Regions from separate parts of the Pseudoalteromonas sp. SD03 genome, predicted to be linked through region 2. Evidence: predicted binding sites of a transcription regulator. Region 2 holds the regulator's gene; the other holds the start of a gene.

Region 1 (10,355 bases), 1.2 Mb from region 2:
GTGCTTTCGGCAATGTCGGGAGAAACCAATCGCTTAATTAATCTTGCCAAACAAATCGACTCTCGCCCGAGTAGTCGTGAACTCGATGTATTACTCAGTACCGGTGAACAAGTCTCTATTGCTTTATTAGCGATGGCCATTATTAAACGCGGCCATTCAGCTGTAAGCTTACTAGCCGATCAAGTGAATATATTAACCGATAACATGTTCGGTAAAGCCCGTGTAGAAGAAGTTGCGGCAACGCGTTTAAAACATGAACTTGAACATAACCGTATTGCTATTATTGCCGGCTTTCAGGGGCGCGATATTGAGGGCAACGTGACCACGCTTGGCCGTGGTGGCACCGATACCTCAGCGGTTGAAATTGCTGGTGCAATAAAAGCCGATGAGTGTCAGATCTATACCGATGTTGATGGCGTATATACTACAGACCCGCGTGTGGAACCTAACGCACGACGTTTAAGTCATGTCACCTTTGCTGAAATGCTTGAGCTGGCAAGTTTAGGCGCTAAAGTGTTACATATTCGCTCTGTAGAATCTGCTGGTAAACACAATGTTCCTCTGCGGGTGTTATCTAGCTTTAAACCCGATGAAGGCACGTTAATTAGTTTTGAGGAGAGCGACGTGACAAGCAATGTCGTATCGGGTATTGCATTTAATCGAGATGAGTGCTTAATTAAGGTGCATGGAATGCCGCTAGGCACCAAACATCTTGCAAAAGTTTTGAAACTTTTTGCTGATAATGGCATCGAAATAGATATGATTAATCAAATTAATCATAAAGTTGAAAAAGTCGACTATGCTTTTACTGTGCATTTAAATGATTACTTAAACGCACTTGATTTGTTAACGGCTGAGCAACAGCAATTTGACGCACAGGCAATTGACGGATTGACCAATGTGGCGAAAGTGTCAGCAGTGGGTATGGGGATGAAATCTCATTCCGGGGTAGCGAGTTTATTTTTTGATTCGCTAGCACAAGAAAACATTGATGTGATGTTTGTTGCCACCTCAGAAATTAAAATTTCAGTTTTAATAGATGAAAAATACCTAGAGCTGGCTGTTCGTGCATTACATAAGACATTTTTAACAGAAAATGAATAGATTGAGAGTTTTTACTTACTTTTTAGTCTAATTTTAATTAAAATGTTTGTGCGGAATCTTATAATTTTATTGGAACATGGGAGCAAGAGAATGCTAATACTAACTCGTAGAGTAGGCGAGACCCTTATGATTGGTGACGAAGTAACCGTTACTGTTCTAGGTGTTAAAGGAAATCAAGTTCGTATCGGTGTTAACGCACCTAAAGACGTATCAGTTCATCGTGAAGAAATTTACATGCGCATACAAGCTGAAAAGTCTAACCCTAATCCGGGCAATGCTTAATCAACATAGTATAAAATGTGCTAGTTAATATAACTATGACATTTGTAAAAGCCACTCATTGAGTGGCTTTTTTGTTTATAAAATCAATCGTTTCTTCGTCGAGTATTGCCTTAGAAATGTATTGCATACCGCTTTTGCTTTTTAACAATAGTCCACAATCTGTAGTAATAATTTCGTTAATGTCGTGCCAAGCTAACTGGTAATTTTTGTAATGATTGGTTGATTTTATTCCGTCTTCGTCGAAGGTGAGAGTGACTTCAGAACCAGACGCTCTGCTTAGCATTTGCCTGGTAACCCACCATGGGCGGCGATAGTAAAAGGCGATGCATTCGAGTAGGGCTAGCATCAGCAAAAATGTACCTAGGTAATGATCTCCTAAACCATAAATACCAAATAATCCCAATACAACAAGCAGTGCTAATAAAAAATATTTAGGTTGCGCGCGTTTACTATAAGGCAGCGATTGGTCGAAGCATTCATAAAAGTAAGGTTTATCGAGTTTATAGGTTGTCGTAAATACCATGCATCTATACTTAAAAGCTATTTTTTATCATTTTAGCAAGCTATGTGGCAAATGTGCAGCTTAAAAAGAATTAATAGTTCAGAGTTTATAATTAATGGGTAGCAACTTGGCGACTAGTACTAAACACAAAAAAAGCGACCAAATGGTCGCTTTTTAAAAAGGGGCTGAATTAGCAATTTGTTTCTTCAGCGTTGACACCTTCTTTTACTTCTTCACAGGCATCTTCTACTTTATTTTGAACATCTGTCACGGCTTCGTCGATGCGTTCACCGGCTTCTTCTGCATGATTGTCTTCACAACCCATAATAAATGCACTTGCGAATAGGCCAATAGCTGCTGCTTTAAGTGTTGATGATTTCATAATGTAATTCCTTGTATATAAATTTAAAAATTTCGTTGTTTCTTATCTACCTGGGGCTTTTACCACGTAAAGCGCCAGAGACAAGTGAAATAACCAGTAAAACTAAAAAGATAAAAAATATGATTTTAGCAATTCCTGCTGCGGCTCCTGCAATACCACCAAATCCTAAAACGGCTGCGATTAGTGCGATCACCAAAAATGTAATTGTCCAGCGTAACATTGTCATCTCCTTGATTTATCTAAGTGTTAAAGTGTTGTTTTTATATAAGCGAGTAATGTGCCAGTATTTTATTTTGTTTTAAATCAATGGTTTGATTTGTTTTTTTGAGTTTGGCTTTATATTAGGTTGGTAATTTTTACGGTTTTATCTGTAACTTATTCACAGTGGTGTCTGATGAGATAATAAATAGTTTTTACAGTCGTTATTTTGGTAAGACCAATTAACATTTTTTTTGGCAGTTTTTATTGGGTTAGCTCATTAGGTATATTTTTATGTGTTCTTAGAGAATATTAGGGTTTTTATATATTCTTTGTTTATAACGAACATTTTTACCATCTATATGTATAGGTTAAATAAGCTATTTTAGATGGTGTTAACCTTATTGGTGATATGTTACTTTTAGATTAATTGGTTTTACCAATTTACAACGTGTAGACAAAAGAATAGTTTTTGTTACTATTGGTGAATATTTATTTAAATAAACTGGTTTTTTATGTGTTCAGTTTTGAACAGGGGAGAATTATGGATATAGGGGCTTTGCTCACAACTGCAGGCAATTTAATGCTAACCGGTATGGTGGGTGTGTTTGTATTTCTTTCTTTATTGATTGGTGCAGTGACAGTTATGTCTAAGCTGGCTAGCAAATTTTCTCAGCCAGAACTTGAAGTATCACAGAGAACACCATCTTTTAAATCTCAAGGTGTGCCAAATGAGCACATCGCTGCAATTAGTGCTGCCATTGCTCAGTACAAAACAAATAATAATTAGAGGAGCATACCAATGGCTAAATTAAAAATAACAGAACTCGTACTTCGTGACGCACATCAGTCGCTTTTAGCTACCCGCATGCGATTAGACGACATGTTACCTATTGCAAAAAAAATTGATGACGCAGGTTATTGGTCTATAGAGTCTTGGGGTGGGGCTACCTTTGACTCATGTATTCGTTATTTAGGCGAAGATCCGTGGGAGCGTATTCGCGCGCTTAAAAAGGCGATGCCAAATACACCCCAGCAAATGTTACTTCGCGGTCAAAACTTATTGGGGTATCGCCATTATGCTGATGACGTTGTTGAAAAGTTTGTTGAGCGCGCACACAAAAATGGCGTAGACGTATTTCGTATTTTTGATGCCATGAATGATGTACGTAACTTAGAAACTGCCATAAAAGCGGCGGTTAAAGTAGGCGCGCATGCCCAAGGTACGATTTCTTACACGGTAAGCCCAGTACACACATTGGATATGTGGCTAACACTTGCTAAGCAGCTTGAAGAATTAGGTTGTCATTCAATTTGTATTAAAGATATGGCGGGATTGCTTAAGCCTTACGATGCAGAAAAACTGATTAAAGGCTTAAAAGAAACGGTTTCAATTCCTATTGCCATGCAATGTCATGCAACAACGGGTTTAAGTACCGCAACGTATCAAAAAGCGATTGATGCCGGTATTGATATGCTCGATACGGCTGTATCGTCTATGAGTATGACTTATGGTCATTCAGCAACTGAAACAATTGCTGCAATCGTGGAAGGTACTGAGCGTGATACTGGGCTTGATTTAAACCACCTTGAAGAAATTGCAGCTTACTTTAGAGACGTACGTAAAAAGTACGCTGCGTTTGAAGGCAGTTTAAAAGGTGTTGATGGCCGAATTTTATTAGCCCAAGTACCAGGTGGTATGTTAACTAACATGGAAAATCAGCTTAAAGAACAAGGCGCTGCTGATAAACTAAACGAAGTATTACTTGAAATTCCACGGGTGCGTGAGGATTTGGGCTTTATTCCATTAGTTACACCGACCTCGCAAATTGTTGGTACTCAGGCAGTACTTAATGTGCTTACTGGCGAGCGCTATAAAACCATCACCAAAGAAACCGCTGGCGTATTAAAAGGTGAGTATGGTTCGACACCTGCTCCTATGAATAAAGAGTTACAAGAGCGTGTACTTGATGGCAGCGAAGCAATTACCTGTCGCCCTGCAGATGTGATCAAGCCTGAACTTGAAACGCTTGAGGCTGAATTAAGTAAATTTGCGCAAGAGCAAGGCTTAACGCTTGCTGATGAGCAAATTGATGATGTGCTCACGTATGCCTTATTCCCACAAATTGGTTTGAAGTTTATTAAAAACCGCAATAACCCTGACGCATTTGAACCTGTTCCTAGCGCTGATGATAGCTCTAATAAAGCACCTGAAAAATCAGCGGCAAACAATAAAGACGTTAAGGCTGAGCAATACAGCGTTAAAGTAGATGGCAAAGTATACGATGTCGTGGTTGCTCAAGGCGGTGAGCTTAAAGAGGTGACGCTAAAAGACTCTGAGCATATTCCACAGTCGGCATCAGTTGCTTCAGGTGAAACTCTTAATGCGCCACTTGCCGGTAATATCTTTAAAATTAAAGTAAAGCCAGGTCAGGTAGTAAATGAAGGTGATGTGGTGATTATTATGGAAGCCATGAAAATGGAAACCGAAGTACGCGCCATGCATACCGGTAAAATTGCAGACGTGCTTGTCTCTGAAGGTGATTCAGTGTCAACCGGCGATGCAATGATTGCATTAGCTTAAGGAGTAAATAGAGGATGGATGGTATTTTAAACCTCTGGCATGCCACAGGCATTGCTAACTTTACATTTCCTGGGCTGATCATGATTGCCGTTGGTTGTTTGTTATTATTTTTAGCTATAGTTAAAAACTTTGAGCCGCTACTATTACTGCCCATTGGTTTTGGGGCTATTTTAACTAATATTCCTGTGGCGGGCTTATCTGACCCTGGCGGCTTACTTTATTATGTTTACTATGTAGGTGTTGATACCGGAATTTTTCCGTTATTAATATTTATGGGAGTGGGCGCGCTCACTGACTTTAGTGCCTTAATTGCAAATCCGCGTATGTTGTTATTAGGTGCTGCGGCGCAGTTTGGTATTTTTGCTACCTTATTTGGGGCTATTTTACTTAACTTTATTCCAGGGTTTGAGTTTAGTTTACAAGATGCGTCAGCAATTGCCATTATTGGTGGCGCTGATGGGCCAACCGCTATCTTTTTAGCGTCAAAGCTGGCACCTGATTTATTAGGTGCTATAGCAGTGGCTGCGTACTCGTACATGGCGTTGGTTCCTATTATTCAGCCGCCTATCATGCGTGCGTTTACAACGCCTGAAGAACGTAAAATTCAAATGCCAGAACTGCGTAAAGTATCAAAAAAGGAAAAAATTATTTTTCCGCTGATGGTACTCACTTTAACTGCGCTCTTTTTACCAGCCGCCATTCCACTGGTTGGTATGTTTTGTTTAGGTAACTTAATGCGTGAGTCGGGTGTAGTTGATAGGCTCAGCAACAGTGCGCAAAACGAAATCATTAATATCACCACTATATTTCTAGGACTTGCAGTGGGCTCTAAACTTGCTGCCGAGCAGTTCTTAACAGTAGAAACTATTGGTATTTTGGTACTGGGTGCACTGGCGTTTGCTATTGGTACAGCCTCAGGTGTATTTATGGCTAAAGGCTTAAATAAGATATCAAAAACCCCCATAAACCCATTAATTGGTGCTGCGGGTGTATCCGCTGTGCCTATGGCGGCTCGTGTAGTTAATAAAGTCGGTCTTGAAAATAACCCGCACAACTTTTTACTGATGCATGCCATGGGGCCTAATGTAGCTGGCGTACTGGGAAGTGCTGTTGCTGCAGGTATTTTATTAGCACTTGTTGGCTAGTAATATTTAATCCAACCATTAGCGCAGTTTACTGCGCTTTTTTTTTCCTAAAATTTAATGTTTTAGATTAAGCGGTTTCTTGTATAGGGTTTTTTGTTTAAAGTAATCACTCTTCATTTTTTAAAAGGGCTGTCAAATGTTACACACTCCGCTGGCAAAATATTTACCCAAGGTTAGTAAGCTTGTATTTGGTTGTATGGGTTTAGGAGGTGCTTGGAATAAAGACGCCATCAACAGTGGGCACTTAAAGCAAGCTCATTCATGCATAGACGCAGCATTTGAAAGCGGGATTAACTTTTTTGATCACGCTGATATTTATACCTTAGGCAAAGCTGAGCACGTTTTTGGTAAAGCGTTGGCTGAGCGTCCTGAGCTCAGAGAACAAATGTATATTCAGTCTAAGTGTGGTATTCGCTTTGCTGATGAGAAAAACCCGCAGCGTTATGATTTTTCTGCTGATTGGATTGAGCGTTCTGTTGAGGGCTCACTTAAACGATTAAATACCGACTACTTAGATGTGCTTATGTTGCATCGCCCCGATCCATTAATGGAGGTGGAGGAAGTTGCGCAAATATTTAGCTGTTTAAAAGAAAGTGGCAAAGTGCGTCATTTTGCAGTTTCTAATATGTCTCAACATCAAATAAGGTTTTTGCAGCGCGCTTTAGATATGCCAATTGTGGCAAATCAAATAGAGGCCAGTTTACAAAAACATCAGTGGGTTGATGAGGGCATTTATGTGGGTAATGCCGATGGCAAAGATATTAACTTTACCCCAGGGTGTGTTGAGTATTGTCGTGAGCATGACATTCAAATTCAGAGTTGGGGCAGTTTGTGCCAAGGTTTATACTCAGGCGGTGACCTATCAAAAGCGTCAAAAGCGGATGTAAACACGAGTATTTTAGTTAGTAAGCTTGCCGTTTTATATGGCACAAGTGCAGAAGCTATTGTATTGGCATGGCTACTTCGCCATCCTGCATCGATTCAGCCAATTATAGGCACAACTAATGTAGATCGTATTAAGGCATCGAGTGATGCAATTAATATTAATTTAAGTCGAGAGCATTGGTATGAGTTATATATTAGCGCGAAAGGCTGCGCTTTGCCGTAAGTTAATACCCGTTTCAATATTATTTAAACGAATTGGTATAATACAAAGGTGTTGATATGAATATATTTGTCATTTTAATTAGCTTAGTGATTGCTTTGGTGATCATTATTCCTTTGCTAGAAAAGTACCAAAGTAAAATGGGGCTAGAGGGTGCTACCAAATACAGCAAGTATATTTGGCCATTAGTCATGATATCTTTGGTTGTGCAGCTAATTTATGTACTTGTAAATTAAGTTTTAAACTTAAATGTCACACACAAAAAAGCCTTTGCGGGTAACCCCAACAAAGGCTTTTTTATTTAATCAGTGAAGTGGTTATCTAAGTGCTAGTTGTAGCTCACGATTACGCTCTAGTTGTGCGATAAAGTTATCAGCAATAGGCTTAAATTTAGCAAGCTCTGAACGAGGTAATGGTTCAGACTTAGGTAGTTTTACGGTTTTAGGGTTACGGTGAACGCCGTTAACTAAAAACTCATAATGTAAATGCGCACCGGTTACACGACCAGTTGAGCCAACAGTACCTATTTTTTCTCCCTGTTTAACCTTTTGCCCTGTTCTGACTAGGCGCTTGTTAAGGTGTAAATACTTAGTAACATATTGAGTACCATGGCTAATAAATACGTAATTACCATTATATTTGCTATAGCCTGCTTTAATTACTTTACCATTACCCGATGATACAACTGGCGTGCCTGTGCGTGCAGCGTAATCAATGCCGCGATGTGCTTTCACTTGTCCTGTAACAGGGTGTAGGCGGCGAGGGTTAAAGCTTGAACTAATATATTTGAAATTAACAGGCGCACGCAAAAAGGCTTTTTTCATACTACGGCCTTCAGGGGTGTAAAAGTTACCGTCTGTGTGACGAATAGCGGTGTAACGCTCACCTTGGTTTATAAATTCAGCGGCAATAATTTTACCGGTGCCAATAAACTCACCGTCAACAAAATGAGACTCATAAATTAAGCCAAATTCATCACCCTTGCGAATGTCGTTAGCAAAATCGACGTCCCAACCAAATATATCGGCAAAGTTCATGATTTGGCGTTCACTTAAACCTGCTGCAATTGCAGAGGTCCAAAAGCTACTTGAAATTTCCCCACCGGCTGTTTTGCTCAGTGTTTCTATTTCTTTGCTGTCAATTGAGGTGTCGTATTGGCCTTCGTCATTAAGTGTGACGAATAGCGTATCCGTTTTAGAAATAACGTAGCGTAATTGAGCTAATGAACCGTCTTCGGCGGTAGCAAAGCTTAACGTTTCACCTGGGTGAATTTTAGTTAGCTTACGTGTTTCAGCGTTGGTGTTTACAAGTTTATGCAGCGTTTGCGCAGAAAAACCGGCACGCTTAAAAATAATCGCTAAGTTGTCACCATTTTTAACTTGGTGATCGACAAAATCATATTCTGGAAGTTTTTGTGCTGCCTGCTCTGAATTTAGGTCTGTGAGTTTTTCGTTCTCACCTACTTTAATTTGTAATTCATAGCGCTTACCAATTTCTAGTGTGTTTTCACTATTGTCTTTGGATGCAGTGGCTTTTTCAGAAGGAAGAAAGGCTAAGGCAACAATAGCAGAAACCAAACCTAGAATAAGCATTTTGTGTTTTTTGGGGAGCGTGTTAACCACGTGAACCATAACGTGCCTTTTTCTGCTGTCAAGATAATAAATAGGTTATATTGCAGGATATAACGAATAATCTGTGAATACTAGTATTTTGTAGATTTAAACTCGAGTTAAATTAGGCTAAAATCATAGGGTATTCAGGCTGTTTGTGTTTAAAGTTGAACTGTTACACTATTTTATATTCTTGGATACTTTGCTTTTTCATCATAATGTTAAATTAGCTTATAAAACGGTTTAATTACGAGAAGTGATTAATTTGTAAACTGTTTTTAGTTTGTGATAAACACTTTTGGCGTATTATTAATCGCTCGTTTATATCCCCTTTTAGAACGTACACCCTGCATTTTAGTTGGTGCTGCGATTAGTTAAAAAAGTTGTTCTAATTAGGTGGAAATTTGTTATGTTAGCTAAATAGTTTTATTTGCTTTGTGATAACGCGCTAGCAATAAACCGTGAGCATATTACACCCCTTCGTTGTCAGAATTTTTTGGAGTAACACACAGTGGATTTACAAACCGCTCTAGCAGAGATAAAACGCGGTGCAGAAGAGATATTAATTGAAGATGAGTTGGTTGAAAAATTAAAGTCGGGGAAAAAGCTAAAAATTAAAGCTGGTTTTGATCCTACGGCTCCAGATTTACACCTAGGTCACACTGTACTCATTAATAAAATGAAAACCTTTCAAGATTTAGGTCATGAGGTTATTTTTTTAATTGGTGATTTTACCGGTATGATTGGTGATCCAACGGGCAAAAATGTGACCCGTAAACCACTTACACGTGATGACGTGCTTGCCAACGCCGAAACCTATAAAGAGCAGGTGTTCAAAATTTTAGACCCGGCTAAAACAACCGTCGCTTTTAACTCTACATGGATGGAGAAATTAGGCGCTGCGGGGATGATAAAATTAGCCGCGCGTCAAACTGTGGCGCGTATGCTTGAGCGTGATGATTTTAAAAAGCGCTATGCTGGCGGTCAATCGATTGCGATTCATGAGTTTTTGTATCCACTGGTGCAAGGCTGGGATTCAGTCGCATTAGAGTCAGATGTTGAGCTAGGCGGCACCGATCAGCGTTTTAACCTATTAATGGGTCGTGAGCTGCAAAAAGATGAAGGTCAAAAACCACAAACAGTATTAATGATGCCTTTACTTGAGGGAACTGACGGCGTTCAGAAAATGTCGAAGTCACTCGGTAATTATATTGGTATTACTGATACGCCTTCAGATATGTTCGGTAAAATCATGTCAATTAGTGACGTACTCATGTGGCGTTACTACGATTTGCTAAGTAGCCTTTCTATTGAGCAAATTGCAGCGCAAAAACAGCGTGTAGAGCAGGGCACTAACCCGCGCGATATTAAAATTGAATTAGCTAAAGAGCTAATTGCGCGTTTTCACAGTGAAGCTGATGCGCAAGCTGCTCATGATGACTT
Region 2 (10,355 bases):
CAAATTCATCAACCTCAGTCATCACTCCTAAATTAGGCAACTGTGCAATTTTTGCAGCGAGTAAGTTTAAATTTTTTACGCTTTGTTGCAGGCTTTTTTCAATTTCAGGCTGGTAATCATTTAGCAGTTGATAGGTCGATAAAGATAAATTAACCACTTCACTATAATAATCACTCGCCAACTTATTGTAGCTTAGAGCATGACTACTTTGAGTTGATGCTTTTTGTACATAATTTATAAGCGATGACGCTGAGCCCGCCATTTGTCTCAGAGCATTGTCTAAAAGCGCAGTTTCGTTACCTGAGAGCTTTCCTAGTGCTCTGTATTTACCGTTAATGTCTTTATTTAGTGAAAATAGCTGTGTTGAAAGGCGCACTTCTAACTCAGAGGGAAGTACAGTTAGCTGCTGCGCTTTAAGTTGCTCAATTAAAGCTGAAGATTGCGTCAGGTATTGGCTATTGCCTCGTGCCAAGTAGTCTTCTAAAAGGCCAGCAAGATCGACCATTATGGTATTTTTTAATTGGCTATAAGCAATATCTTGTTGTTGAATTTTTAGTAATGTATGACTTGCCCATAACAAGGTAGCGGCGAGCAACACACTGGCTAACGTTAATAAAATAGCTAAAAGACGGGTAAAAAATGATACACGCATAAACATATCTCAAAAGTGACATTCATACAGAGTATTGAATTTTTATGACATTTTTATGTAAAAGACTTAATTAGGGTAATAGTCAGGTGTATTGAGAGATAGATAAAGACTCAATAGAAGGATGTTTTAAGTAACTAATAAAAAACCGCGTATAAACGCGGTTTTTTTAAATTAAGCTTTTAATTAAAGGCCTGCGCGGTCTTTAATAATAGGGATTAAAGCTGAACCAGCATGATTTGCCTCAGCCCAAGCGATATCTGCGCCATCTTCAAGTGAGCTTTTTGATAAGTTTTTAACAATGTACTCACCCGTATCAACCGCATTACTTGCAACAGCGTGACGCAATAAGTTGTTACCATTACAGAAAACTGCATCATAGATATTACGTACTTTCACACGTGAACTTTTTAGTTTGCTACGCAGACGATTTTTATCATCAGCGGCAATGTATTCACAGACTGAAACAGCTAACTGATCATCAGCGCTTACAGGCGCAGTATAAGCGAACGAACCCGCTGCAATAGCAGCAATTACAACTAGCTTTGGTAATTTAATCATTGATTGGACACCCTATATTAATACTTTTTTCGTACTCGACTGTTTAATATTGTACCAACACGCTCAGATTTTCGCAATAATGTTAAGAAACTTTATTCAAAGTTACGAACTTATAACTATATTTATTTTTATCATCGGGCGTCATCAACATTTCATCTTCAATTTGCCAGTTTGCAACACTTTTATAATCAGGAAATTGTGTATCCCCTTCAACATCTAAGTCTATAAAGGTTAAATACAAGCGCTGCGCCTGCGCTAAAAACTGCTGGTAGATGTTTCCGCCACCAATTATCATCACCTCTGCAACATCATTAACAAGCTCAAGTGCAGCTTCTGGTGTGGTTACTGTTTCAATTCCTGATGCGTGATAGTCTTTATTACGAGTAATAATAATATTACGTCGCCCAGGTAACGGTCGGCCTATTGATTCAAATGTTTTGCGCCCCATAATAACGGGTTTACCAGAGGTTACTTTTTTAAAGTGCTGAAGGTCACCAGGTAAATGCCATGGCATTTTATTATCTAAGCCAATGACACGGTTATTTGCCATTGCTGCAATCATTGAAATTATCACACTAAATACCCAATACTTTATTATTAATCAAAGAAAAAGGAGCGTTAGCTCCTTTTAAATATAAACAATTATTAACGCTCGTAGACAACTTCTACGTCGTAATCATCTTCATCCCAATCATCCCAGTCATCATCATCGCCTTTAGTGGCTTTTTGATGGTAGGTATCCCACTTAAATTCAACCTCTTCGTCTGCCACTTCAACAAACTTCTCTTTAGGCATGTTATCAAGTAGCGTCATGATGTCGTGAATTAATGGCTGCGTATTTAATTTATTAATTGCAGCAATACTGTAAATATTTTCAGACTCACCCAACTCTTCTGCAATTTGCTCACATAAGGCTTTGGCTTCATCTTCAGGCAATAAATCAATTTTATTAAATACTAACCAGCGTGGCTTTTCAGCAAGCTTAGGGCTGTACTGGTGTAGCTCGTTGATGATTGCAAATGCATTATCAACAGGGTTAGAGCCATCAACTGGCATTACATCTATAATATGTAAAAGCACACGACAACGCTCTAAATGCTTTAAGAAGCGAATACCTAATCCCGCACCCTCTGACGCGCCTTCAATCAAACCTGGAATATCAGCAATTACAAATGATTTGTTTGCTTCAGGACGAACAACCCCTAAGTTAGGAATCAGCGTAGTAAATGGATAATCAGCTACTTTAGGTTTTGCAGCTGACACACTGCGGATAAAGGTTGATTTACCTGCATTTGGTAAGCCTAGTAAGCCGACATCAGCCAGTAGCATTAGCTCTAACTTAAGGTTACGTACTTCACCCGGTGTGCCAAGTGTTTTTTGACGTGGAGCACGATTAGTACTTGATTTAAAACGCGCATTCCCCAAGCCATGGAAACCGCCTTTTGCAACCACAATTCGTTGACCATCTTGGGTTAAATCCCCTAATGATTCCTGTGTATCAACATCAATAATACGTGTACCAACAGGCACTTTAACGATCAGGTCTTCACCTTTCTTACCCGTACAATTACGGCTTTGACCGTTTGTACCGCGTTCTGCTCTGTGAAAACGCTCAAATTGATAGTCAATAAGGGTATTTAAGTTTTCATCAGCTTGTAGATAAACACTACCACCGTCTCCACCGTCACCGCCATCAGGTCCACCATCTGGAACATATTTCTCACGACGAAAAGACACGATGCCGCTGCCACCGTCACCAGCTTCTGCGCGAATTTCTACTTCATCTACAAACTTCATGATTACTCACTTTAGGGATTGGCTTGTTAATAACTCTATTATATACCTAAGTGGCCTATAGAGCACACTGAGCATAAAAACACTTGGGTATATATTTAAACATGCTTAAAACAAAAAACCCCGCAAAGGCGGGGTTTTTTAACTACCTTACTGATTACTCAGCTACGATAGTTACGTATTTACGGTTTAAAGGACCTTTTTGTTCAAACTGAACTTTACCATCTGCTTTTGCGAAGATAGTGTGGTCTTTACCGATACCTACGTTTGCGCCTGGGTGGAAACGAGTTCCACGCTGACGAACAATGATGCTACCCGCTAGAACTGATTCGCCACCAAAACGCTTAACACCTAGGCGTTTGCTTTCTGAATCGCGACCGTTACGAGTACTACCAGCTGCTTTTTTATGTGCCATTTCTAAGTACCTCTAATTAAGCGCTAATGCCAGTGATTTTAACTTCTGTGAACCATTGACGATGGCCCATTTGCTTACGAGAATGCTTACGGCGTCTAAATTTAACAACCTTAATCTTCTCACCGCGACCGTGTGAAACAACCTCAGCTGTTACTTTACCACCGTTTACGAACGGTACACCAATCTCGATCTTCTCACCATCAGCAACTAAAAGTACTGAATCAAATTCAACTGCTGCACCAGTTTCAACGTCTAATTTCTCAAGACGAATTGTTTGACCTTCAGTCACACGGTGCTGTTTACCACCACTTTGGAAAACCGCGTACATAATTAACTCCGTCTGTGCGCCCTCAAATCGACGCAACTAAAATATTCTTCAATAGGGCGCGAAGTTTACGCTAATGCGTAAAAACTAGCAAGCCTCTTTTTGTAATTAAATGAATAAAAAGTAGCTGCATTGAGAGCAATTCAATATTTCCCCTATTTTATATTAAAATCCCCCTTTGCCAAGCGCTTTTTAACGGTTACAGAAAATAAATTAGCAATAGCAAAGCGAGTCTATGTAGTTCAATTAACCGCCAAGGGTGATTCAAAATTAAACCAGGGTGTTTAATCAATTATTCACAAGGTTAATAGGTCATTTAACCTACTTAAGGGTGTTTTTTTAAGGAATCATCACAAAATATCGAGCTAATGCATTTTTTGTTGTACAATCTGCGCCGTTCACACATTAAAATTGGCTCGGAGATCAATGGATATAAAAGCTATCCAGGCGTTAATCGAAAGCGATATGAATGACGTCAATCAACTAATACATGCGCAAATGCGCTCAGATGTGGCGTTAGTTAATCAACTTGGTTTGTATATTGTTAACAGCGGTGGCAAACGTGTTCGCCCTATGTTGGCTATTTTGGCGGCTAAAGCGCTAGGTTACCAAGGCAAAGATCACATTACGCTAGCAACTATCATTGAATTTATTCATACCGCAACGCTTTTACATGATGATGTTGTAGATGAATCTAATTTGCGCCGTGGCACACCTACAGCAAATGCTGAGTTTGGTAATGCTGCTAGCGTACTGGTGGGTGATTTTATTTACACCCGCTCGTTTCAGCTAATGGTGGGTCTTGGTAAAATGCAAATAATGCAAGTACTGGCTGATGCAACCAACATTATTGCTGAAGGTGAAGTGCTGCAATTAATGAACTGCAACGACCCTGATACCACTGAAGCCAGTTATATGCAGGTTATTTATTCTAAAACCGCCAAGCTATTTGAAGCAGCGACGGGTCTTGCGGCCATTATTACTGATCAAGACGATAGTGTACTAGAAGCACTTAATTTGTATGGCATGCATTTAGGTACTGCTTTTCAGTTAGTGGATGATGTTTTAGATTACAACGCTAATGCCGACCAACTTGGTAAAAACATTGGCGACGATTTAGCTGAAGGTAAGCCGACGTTACCTCTTATATATGCAATGCAACACGGTAGTGAGCATCAAACACAGTTAATAAGAGACGCTATTGAGCACTGTAATGGTATGGAGCACCTTGACGAGATACTGGCTGCGCTCAAACATACCAATGCCCTTGAGTTCACAATGAAAAAAGCCGAGCAAGAAGCTAATAAAGCAATTGCCTGTTTAGATTGCTTAGCTGAGTCGAGTTACAAGCAAGCACTAATTAGCTTAGCTAGAATAGCGGTTGACCGCGACCACTAAGTAATACTGTGTAGATAATTCCGAGCAATAAAAAAGCCTGCAAATGCAGGCTTTTTTTATGGGTTAATTTTGGCTATTACGCCATAAAATCAACACCTTCTTTGATATCTTTTTTCAGCGTTTCAAGCATGTCATTTTTAGCTTGCTCTTCAAATGCGCTTAGAGTGCCGTAAGAAAGAATTTCTTCTACGCCATTTTTGCCTAAACGTACCGGGTGTGCAAAGTACTCTGCATCGCCATTTTCAACAGCAACGAATGCATAATCTACAACGTCTTCACCTTGTAAGCCTTTAACTAAAGACATACAAAAACGTGCTGCAGCAGCACCCATAGATAATGTTGCAGAACCACCGCCCGCTTTAGCATTAACTACTTCAGTACCTGCGTTTTGGATACGAGGAGTTAGTGTAGCTACTTCTTCATCAGTGAAAGTAACACCTTCAACTTGAGAAAGTAACGGTAGAATGGTTGTGCCTGAGTGGCCACCAATCACTGGTACTTTAACACTTGCTACGTCTAAGCCTTTAAGTTCAGCAATAAACGCTTCAGAACGGATCACATCTAAAGTTGTAATACCAAATACACGCTTAGCATCGTAAGTACCTGCTTTTTTGAATACTTCAGCAACAATAGGTACAGTTCCATTAACTGGATTAGTGATAATACCTACAAGCGCTTTAGGACAGTTAGCAACAATGCCTTCTGCTAATGTTTTAATGATACCAGCGTTAACATTAAATAAATCAGCACGATCCATACCTGGCTTACGTGGCATACCCGCTGGGATTAAAACAATATCACAACCTGTTAATGCTTTATCTAGTGCATCTGCACCAAAACCTTCAACTTTTACATCTGTTGGGATATGAGAAAGGTCAACAGCAACACCAGGAACTACTGGCGCAACATCATATAGTGATAATTCTGAACCAGCTGGTAAGCCTGTTTTTAATAATAAAGACAACGCTTGACCGATACCACCTGCAGCACCTAATACAGCAACTTTCATTGGAATTCTCCGTGATTTGAGGAAGGAAATATTTGTGGTTTATAAGATAAAGAAATTAGCGACTAAAAACAAATTTATCCTGCCTATTTTAGCTATATTTTCGACCATAGTTGTAAACTTTGCTGTTTAAACGCAGCAAAACCTAAACAACTGCTGCATAAATATGCATTTTTGTGTAGAATTTGCAGTATCGACAACATAACTAATTAGACACTATGCAACCACAAGACAAACAAGAAGCATTGGTAAAAGCCTTTAAAGCACTTTTAAAAGAAGAGAATTTTGGCTCACAAGGCGAAATAGTTGACGCATTAAAAGAACAAGGCTTTGATAATATTAGCCAAAGTAAAGTGTCGCGGATGTTAAGTAAGTTTGGCGCGGTACGCACCCGCAATGCAAAACAAGAAATGGTGTACTGTTTACCTGCCGAAATGGGTGTACCAACCGCTAAAAGCCCGTTACGCCAGTTAGTTATTGACATTATGCATAACGAAATGATGATTATTATTCGCACCAGTCCTGGGGCTGCTCAGCTAATTGCCCGTTTACTTGACTCATTAGGTAAAGCAGATGGCGTATTAGGAACAATTGCCGGCGATGACACTATTTTTATTGCGCCAGCGAAAGTATCAGAAATAGACCTCACATTAGAGCGTGTGCGTATTTTGTTTGATACGGTTTAAACTCGTTTGGTTATCACTGTTACGGCTATACTAATACGTAGCCGTTACTGGCTTGTTTTATAGCTGCTTTAGAAATCGCACTGAGGGTGCAAAAAACGCAGAGCCCATATCTGCTTGAGTAAAATCAAGCCAATGGTCGTAATACTCCCCCTGCCCTAATCGGCTATTGAGTACTTTCTCGAACGCATCCCCTTTAGCCGAGCACGTAATCATTAACATCCCCTGCTCATACACGTCGCCATAAGGCATACTTTGATTTAGTAATAATGCTTGCCCCTGTTCATCTTTTAATTCACTTCGGGTTGCATGGCTGCTTTCAAGTGCGGGGCTTATTAGGGTATTGTCGAGACGAGTACGCCCCATTATTTGTTCTTGTTCTTGCAACGACAAGTGCTGCCATAACGTTAAGTCATGCTTATAGCGCTGAACATGAATATAGCTGCCTTGATCTTCAAAGCTATCAGGCTTATTAACGAGGGCCGTTACCCGTTTTTGACGACCATGCGGAGTATCGCCCGCATAAATAAAACCATTAAAATCACGGCCATCTAGAAAACGAAAATTACGAATTTGCTCCACCAGCTCAACATCAGGGTTGAAAAGTTTTAATATTTGCAATGCAAACAGGTGGTTTACATCTTCTCTGTCTGAGCGGATTTGTACAAATAAATCGCATGGCCTTGCACTCATCACAAAATCGCTATGGGTGATATTAGGAAAGCTTTGCAGCTCACTTGGCATATAATCGGGCAGAATGTGTGGCCAATATTGCGCGCCAATGGCGACCATACAAGAAAGCATAGATTCAGAGAACTGATCACTAAACTCATCTTCAATATCGCTCACTTTTTTAAGCTTAGCGCGAAGTGATTCGTCGTGACCATCAAGTACATTAAAAAATAAGTGCAAACCGTGTAAGTTTGCTTCAGCACAAATCCCTGATTGCGCTTGCGCCATTGTTATTCCTTACTTTTTAGAGCAAAACACAGCGATTAATTACGATTCAAAAAAATTCACCGTGTGCGGTTTTATTTTTATTATAACCTGTTCATTAATTTCAAATGACTGGCCATACTGGGCTGCAACTTCTATTTCTTGCTCAGCAATAACCACAGTGTATACATAAGCAGAGCCAATAAAGCGACTACTTAATATACTAACCCGCTCAGATTGCTGTTGAGTATCGTTATTACTAGCAAGTTCAAGTTGATGCGGACGCACATAAATAACGCCCTTATCGGCCACGCCATACTGCTGTGGCTGTATTGATTCAACCACCCCAAACTGCGTTTGATATTCAGTGGCGGTTAATACGGTTGCGCTTAAGTATATGCCCTGACCCAGAAACTCTGCAACCTCCTTTGAACGTGGTTTAGCAAAAAGCTGTTCTGGCGTACCTTGCTGCGCAATTTTGCCTTGGTGCATAACCGCAAGTGTATCTGAAAAAGCAAACGCCTCTTCTTTTGAGTGAGTAACAAACACAGCCGATACTTGCTGCGCCTTAATAATGCGCCTAATGTCGGCAATTAACTCAAATCGTACTTGGGTATCAATATTAGAAAATGGCTCGTCAAGTAACAGTAAGCTAGGTTTATATGCTAATGCGCGTGCAATCGCTACTCGCTGCTGTTGCCCACCAGAGAGTTGATGAGGGAATCTATCGGCGCAGCCTACCAAGTGTACCAGCTTTAGCATTTCACTTACGCGTGCGTGTTTATCTGCTTTGCTCATGCCGCTTAGCCCAAACGCAATATTATTAGCCACCGTTAAATGCGGAAATAACGCATAGTCTTGAAACATCATGCCAATATTACGGTGCTCAGGTGAAACAAACGTATTAGCATCACTGACTAGCTTACCATCAATAAATACCTGCCCTTGTTTGGCTTCAATTAATCCTGCAATGGCTTTTAGTGTGGTGGTTTTACCGCAGCCACTGGCTCCGAGCAAACACACTATTTCGTCTTTACCTAAGGTTAAATCTAAATTATCTATCACCTTAGTCCCGTTATATGCATAGCTCACGCCTTGTAAAATCAAACTACTCATTTAGCTACGTTGCTCCATTGAACGGTTAATAAAATATAACGGAATAAACCCCACCACCACAATAAACAAAGCCGATATAGAGGCCAGCTCTAATTGTTCATCGCTTACATACTGAAACACATGAGTTGCTAAGCTTTCAAAATCAAAAGGCCTTAACAACAAAGCTGCGGGTAGCTCTTTCATACACTCGATAAAGACCAATAAACCGGCGGTTAATAAGCCTCGGCGTAATAAAGGTAAGTGCACTAAGCGTAATGTGCGCCCTTGGCTTTTTCCCATTGACTGGCTTGCCATATCAAGGGAGGGACTAATGCGTGAAAAGCTCGACTCAATAGCTCCGTGTGCAACGGCGTAAAACCGCACTATATAAGCAAAAATAATAGTGAGTAAGCTGCCAGTAAGTAATAAACCAATATCTAAATCATAAGGAACTAAAGTGCGGTTGATAGTATTTTCTAATAGGGTGAGTGGCAACAATACCGCTATCGCTAATACTGTGCCGGGTAACGCATAGCCCGTACTGGCCAAACGCCCGGGTATTAATGGATTTGTTTGTTTAGCAATGCGCTGATAAAACACCACTAAAACACTCAGTATAATAGTCACCACACTGACTACAGCCGCCACTTTTAAACTTTGCCATGCATAGCTAAAAAACTCACTATTCCACGCTTGATCAAAATACATAACTGCATATTTGAGCAATACAACCATCGGAATAATAAACGAAATAATTAAAATAAAGCTACAAAACCCCGTTGCTAGCCACGCAGACTTGCCTTTGAGGATATAAAGCGCCTCGCTGTTCACGCTCGATTGACGCTCAAATACCGCTTGGTTACGACGGCTAAAACGCTCGGTGATCAATGCTAAGAACAGCAATAACAACATCACCCCTGAAATTTTTGCTGCTGCAGTTAATGAATAATAGCCAAACCAGGTATCGTATACGGCAGTGGTTAATGTACTGACAGCAAAATAGCTTACGGTGGCAAAATCAGCCATGGTTTCCATGCTGATCAAAGCAAGTGCCGCTACAATGGCACCACGGGATAATACAAGGCTGACTTTAAAAAAGCTTTTCCATGCATTTAGCCCCATTAACTGACTGGCTTGGACTAACTTAAAAGATTGTTCTCGCAGTGCAGTTTTAAAAATTAAATATAAATACGGGTAGAGTACCAGCGCAATCATAACAATAGCCCCTGGTAAGGTGCGTATATCAAAAAACCAGTAATCACTTGGCGACTGCCAACCAAACCACTCTCTTAGAGTTATTTGTACCGGCCCCGCATAATCGAGTAAATCGGTGTACACATAAGCAATAATATAAGTAGGCATGGCAAGAGGCAGCATCAGTGCCCATTCAAATTGTTTTTTACCTGGAAAGCGACAATAAGCGGTGAGCCAACCCAGTGGTAACGCAATAAAGCAGCTAAGTAACCCTACACCTAAAACCAGTAATACGGTAT

The links. Region 2 encodes ArgR, which controls arginine synthesis, uptake and breakdown. Its sites were predicted from a motif close to ANTGAATANNTATTCANT; they were not measured.
Region 1: the regulator ArgR is predicted to act here: its motif matches at 2,952-2,969, upstream of ABZP26_RS03120 (OadG family protein).

Annotation. Positions count from the first base shown of each region.
Region 1 is NZ_CP162514.1:658,419-668,773, forward strand. Features, by position in the region: gene ABZP26_RS03095 (aspartate kinase) at 1-1,104, shown strand, start outside; gene csrA (carbon storage regulator CsrA) at 1,195-1,386, shown strand; gene ABZP26_RS03105 (YcxB family protein) at 1,442-1,909, opposite strand; gene ABZP26_RS03110 (hypothetical protein) at 2,079-2,270, opposite strand; gene ABZP26_RS03115 (DUF1328 domain-containing protein) at 2,317-2,490, opposite strand; gene ABZP26_RS03120 (OadG family protein) at 3,013-3,258, shown strand; gene oadA (sodium-extruding oxaloacetate decarboxylase subunit alpha) at 3,271-5,052, shown strand; gene ABZP26_RS03130 (sodium ion-translocating decarboxylase subunit beta) at 5,067-6,197, shown strand; gene ABZP26_RS03135 (aldo/keto reductase family oxidoreductase) at 6,334-7,305, shown strand; gene ABZP26_RS03140 (hypothetical protein) at 7,362-7,538, shown strand; gene ABZP26_RS03145 (peptidoglycan DD-metalloendopeptidase family protein) at 7,620-8,933, opposite strand; gene tyrS (tyrosine--tRNA ligase) at 9,424-10,355, shown strand, end outside.
Region 2 is NZ_CP162514.1:3,019,869-3,030,223, forward strand. Features, by position in the region: gene ABZP26_RS14100 (methyl-accepting chemotaxis protein) at 1-652, opposite strand, end outside; gene ABZP26_RS14105 (DUF3718 domain-containing protein) at 836-1,210, opposite strand; gene folA (type 3 dihydrofolate reductase) at 1,293-1,784, opposite strand; gene cgtA (Obg family GTPase CgtA) at 1,856-3,007, opposite strand; gene rpmA (50S ribosomal protein L27) at 3,162-3,419, opposite strand; gene rplU (50S ribosomal protein L21) at 3,436-3,747, opposite strand; gene ispB (octaprenyl diphosphate synthase) at 4,171-5,142, shown strand; gene mdh (malate dehydrogenase) at 5,219-6,151, opposite strand; gene argR (transcriptional regulator ArgR) at 6,367-6,834, shown strand; gene ABZP26_RS14145 (Dyp-type peroxidase) at 6,892-7,791, opposite strand; gene ABZP26_RS14150 (ABC transporter ATP-binding protein) at 7,831-8,883, opposite strand; gene ABZP26_RS14155 (ABC transporter permease) at 8,884-10,355, opposite strand, start outside.